2 regions of the Pseudoalteromonas sp. SG44-17 genome follow, and region 2 is predicted to be linked to the other one. Evidence: predicted binding sites of a transcription regulator. Region 2 holds the regulator's gene; the other holds the start of a gene.
What was found. The regulator NrdR, encoded in region 2, represses ribonucleotide reductase genes. The targets are predictions, from matches to a motif close to AAACACNANATNTNGTGTTT.
Positions count from the first base shown of each region.

Region 1: a site for NrdR is predicted at 1,273-1,292, ahead of nrdA (class 1a ribonucleoside-diphosphate reductase subunit alpha). Genes of this name have one in related genera too.

Region 1 covers NZ_JACJEV010000001.1:125,772-127,980, forward strand. The annotation lists gene ubiG (bifunctional 2-polyprenyl-6-hydroxyphenol methylase/3-demethylubiquinol 3-O-methyltransferase UbiG) at 1-320, shown strand, start outside; gene H5182_RS00595 (HAD family hydrolase) at 320-1,003, shown strand; gene nrdA (class 1a ribonucleoside-diphosphate reductase subunit alpha) at 1,405-2,209, shown strand, end outside.
Region 2 covers NZ_JACJEV010000004.1:18,138-20,346, forward strand. The annotation lists gene ribD (bifunctional diaminohydroxyphosphoribosylaminopyrimidine deaminase/5-amino-6-(5-phosphoribosylamino)uracil reductase RibD) at 1-741, opposite strand, end outside; gene nrdR (transcriptional regulator NrdR) at 743-1,192, opposite strand; gene glyA (serine hydroxymethyltransferase) at 1,295-2,209, opposite strand, start outside.

The sequences.
Region 1 (2,209 bases), on a different contig from region 2:
CAGACCCTGCATCTATCATTCATGCAGTAGCAGAATTAGCGAAACCTGGTGCCGATGTATTTTTCTCTACATTAAACAAAACCCCAAAAGCATATTTGTACGCAATTATCGGGGCGGAAAAATTATTGAAGATGGTGCCTGATGGAACCCATGATCACAAAAAGTTTATCAAACCAGCACAACTCATTGCATGGGCAGAACAAGCGGGCCTCAAAGTACGTGCTAGTGCGGGACTGAGTTATAACCCTTTATCAAAGCAGTACAGCTTAAATACCGACGTTAGCGTTAATTATATTCTGCATTTTGAGAAACTAGCGTAATGGCTGGTTTTAACACAGCAACCCCCGCAATTGATTACGACGCCTTTATTTTTGATTTAGACGGTACATTACTCGATACCGCAGATGATTTAGGGGCTGCGCTAAATTACGTACTCGCTGATCATAACCAACCATTAGTAACCGCTGATATATATCGTCCTGCAGCTTCTAACGGTGCAATGGCGCTGCTTGCAGCTGGATTTGGTCAGCAATGGCACGATCACCCAAATCAAGCTGACTTACGCCAGCAGCTATTAACGGCCTACGCAGATAATATTGCCACCCATAGTCAATGCTTTACTGGAATTGCACAATTATTGATCGCGCTTGATCAACAACAGATCAAATGGGGGATCATGACTAATAAACCTGAGTTTTTGACTATTCCATTAGTTGCTGCAATTGCTGAACTCAAAGATGCACAGGCAATTGTCAGTGGTGACACCCTCGATATCGCTAAACCATCCCCTTTACCTTTACTGCATACAGCCCAACTGTTAAATGTTGATCCGAATCGTTGTTTGTATATCGGTGATGCGCAGCGTGACATAATTGCAGCCAAGGCTGCAAACATGCACAGCGCTGCTGCATTGTGGGGCTACATCCCTAGTGAAGCTGAAGCATTGAGTTGGCAAGCCGATTTTAATTGGCAATCACCTATTGATGCATTTAACCATATATAGTGCCATGTTAAATTTTAACCACTACATATTGTGATCGTGTTACTTTTTGCACATTGTTTGTTGATAAAAAAAGCAGCCAAAATTTATTTTTAAAATGCGTAAATTTAATCGATCATCAGTTGATTTTTATAAATTTCATTTTAATCAGATGGTCAAAGGTTAATGGCTACTAACACAAGCGTGTTATCCCAACGTTATCCACAATTAGGGGCGTTTATGCCCCTTGCAAATGATCGCATACCACACTATCTTGTGATCTAGAATTTGATGAACACCAGATGTTGTGGCTAAATGTTATTCAATTAAATTCGCGCTAATACAATTTTATTGCAATAAAAAATTTATTTTAAGAAAAATGTGTCACTAAAAAATATTATATCCCAAGGAATACAGGCAAAACTATGAACCAACAGCTATCTGTAAGCAAACGTGACGGCCGTAAAGAGTCACTTGATTTAGATAAGATCCATCGCGTTATTGCTTGGGCCGCCGAAGGTCTAAATAATGTGTCTGTCTCACAAGTTGAGCTGAAATCGCACATCCAGTTTTATGATGGTATTCGTACTGAAGACATCCATGAAACCATCATCAAAGCGGCCGCTGATCAGATCTCTAAAGAGTCGCCTGATTATCAATATTTATCAGCCCGCTTAGCTGTATTCCATTTGCGTAAAAAAGCCTATGGTCAATTTGAGCCACCGCGCTTGTATGATCATATCGTTAAGTTAGTTGAAGATAAGCGTTACGATGCACACTTACTAGCTGACTACACAGAGCAAGAAATTGATCAACTGGATGAATACCTTGATCATGGACGTGATTTAAACTTCAGCTATGCTGCTGTTAAACAGCTTGAAGGTAAATATTTAGTACAAAACCGTGTTACGGGTGAAATTTATGAAAGCGCACAGTTTTTATATATTTTAGTTGCAGCCAGCTTGTTCTCTGATTACCCAAAAGAAACGCGTTTAGACTACATAAAGCGTTTTTACGATGCGGTGTCATTGTTCAAAATTTCATTACCTACGCCTATTATGGCGGGAGTTCGTACCCCTACGCGTCAATTCAGCTCATGTGTACTGATTGAATGCGGTGACAGCCTAGATTCAATTAATGCAACCTCATCAGCGATTGTAAAATACGTATCGCAACGTGCAGGTATTGGTATTAATGCTGGTCGTATTCGCGCACTAGGTAGCCCTATTC
Region 2 (2,209 bases):
TGCTAGCTCAGGTGTTAAACGATTTTGTGAATCAATAATAATACGTACAGGTTGGCGTACAGGTAATTGCGTTGGTAACGGCTCTGGCAGCTCATCAACACGAACATTGAGTTTTGCATTATCAACTAATACTGTGTCCGCGCCGGTTAAAATAGCGCAGCTTTGTGCGCGCTGTAGTTGCACATCTTGGCGAGCCTTAGGGCCCGATATCCACTTACTTTGACCGTTTTTAAGTGCCGTTTTACCATCAAGGCTTGCGGCCATTTTGCAGGTAATAAATGGCATACCTTGCTCCATGCGCTTTAAAAAGCCACGGTTTAACAGCCTTGCTTGTTGTTCTAACAAACCTGACGCAACCTCAATGCCCGCGTCCGCTAAAATAGCTAAACCTTTACCGGCTACCTGCGGGTTTGGATCAACCATAGCAGCAATTACTTTTACCACGCCAGCAGCTTTTAAACCTTCGGCACACGGCGGTGTGCGACCAAAATGGCTACAAGGTTCAAGCGTGACATAAGCAGTTGCACCAAAGGCTTGGCTACCCGCCATTGCTAATGCATTCACTTCAGCATGGCCTTGGCCGGCAACTTGATGAAAACCTTCACCAACAATAACGTCATTTTTTACTAATACACAGCCAACGTTTGGGTTTGGGGTGGTAGTAAAGCGTCCTTGTTTGGCAAGCTCAATCGCTCGGGTCATATAAGAGAAATCTTGTTCGCTAAACTGATATTGGTTCATATCACTCTCCCAAACGGGCAATTTCTTCACCAAATTCACGAATATCTTCGAATGAACGGTATACCGATGCAAATCTGACGTAAGCGACTTTATCGAGTTTTTTCAACGCTTCCATAATGCATTCGCCAATCAGGTGACTGGAAATCTCACGCTCGCCGGTGGCACGTAATTGCGATTTAATAATATTGACCACTTCATCAACTTGCTCGGTACTGACGGGGCGTTTTTCTAATGCGCGGTGTAGACCATTAAGAAGTTTATCTTCATTGAAAGGTTCACGGCTACCGTCTTGTTTGATCACCCGAGGCATTACAAGTTCTGCGCCTTCAAAGGTAGTAAAGCGTTCATGACATTCATTGCATTCACGGCGTCGCCTTACTTGGTGGCCACCTCCCACTAAACGCGAGTCAATCACTTTGGTATCTTTTGCGGTGCAAAATGGACAATGCATAGGTATCAGCTTCCGTTAAAAACAAAAAAGGCCGCTTTTAGGCGGCCTTTATAATAGCAAAAAACTAAGCTATTGTGATCTAAATTACTGTTTGTAACTCAATTAAGCGTAAACAGGTAATTTTTTACAGATTGCTTTAACTTTCTCTTTTACTTGTGCTTGTACTGACTCATCGTTGATGTTGTCTAGTACGTCACAGATCCAGCCAGCAAGCTCTTTAGACTCAGCTTCTTTAAAACCACGGCGTGTGATTGCCGGTGAACCAATACGTAAACCAGACGTTACAAACGGTGAACGTGGGTCATTTGGTACTGAGTTTTTATTTACGGTGATATTAGCATTACCTAAAGCCGCATCTGCGTCTTTACCAGTGATGTCTTTATCAATTAGATCAAGTAAGAACAAGTGGTTTTCTGTTTTATCAGATACGATCTTATAACCGCGCTCTTGCATTACTGCAACCATAGCTTTAGCATTTTTCACAACTTGAGTTTGGTATACTTTAAACTCTGGTTGTAATGCTTCTTTAAATGCCACTGCTTTGGCAGCGATAATGTGACATAAAGGACCACCTTGACCACCAGGGAATACTGCACTGTTAAGCTTTTTATAAATAGCTTCGTCGCCACAAGCAGAAATAATCAAACCACCACGAGGGCCGGCTAATGTCTTATGCGTAGTTGTAGTAACAACGTGTGCATGTGGTACTGGGCTTGGGTAAACACCAGCAGCAATAAGACCTGCAACGTGAGCCATATCAACAAACAAGTAAGCGCCTACTTTGTCAGCGATTTCACGGAATTTAGCCCAATCAACAATACCTGAGTATGCTGAGAAACCACCGATGATCATTTTTGGTTTGTGCTCAAGTGCAAGTGCTTCAACTTGTGCGTAATCAATCTCGCCAGTCGCTTCGTCAAGTCCGTATTGGATTGCGTTATAAAGCTTACCAGAGAAGCTTACATGTGATCCATGCGTTAAGTGACCACCATGAGCTAAGCTCATACCTAACACTGT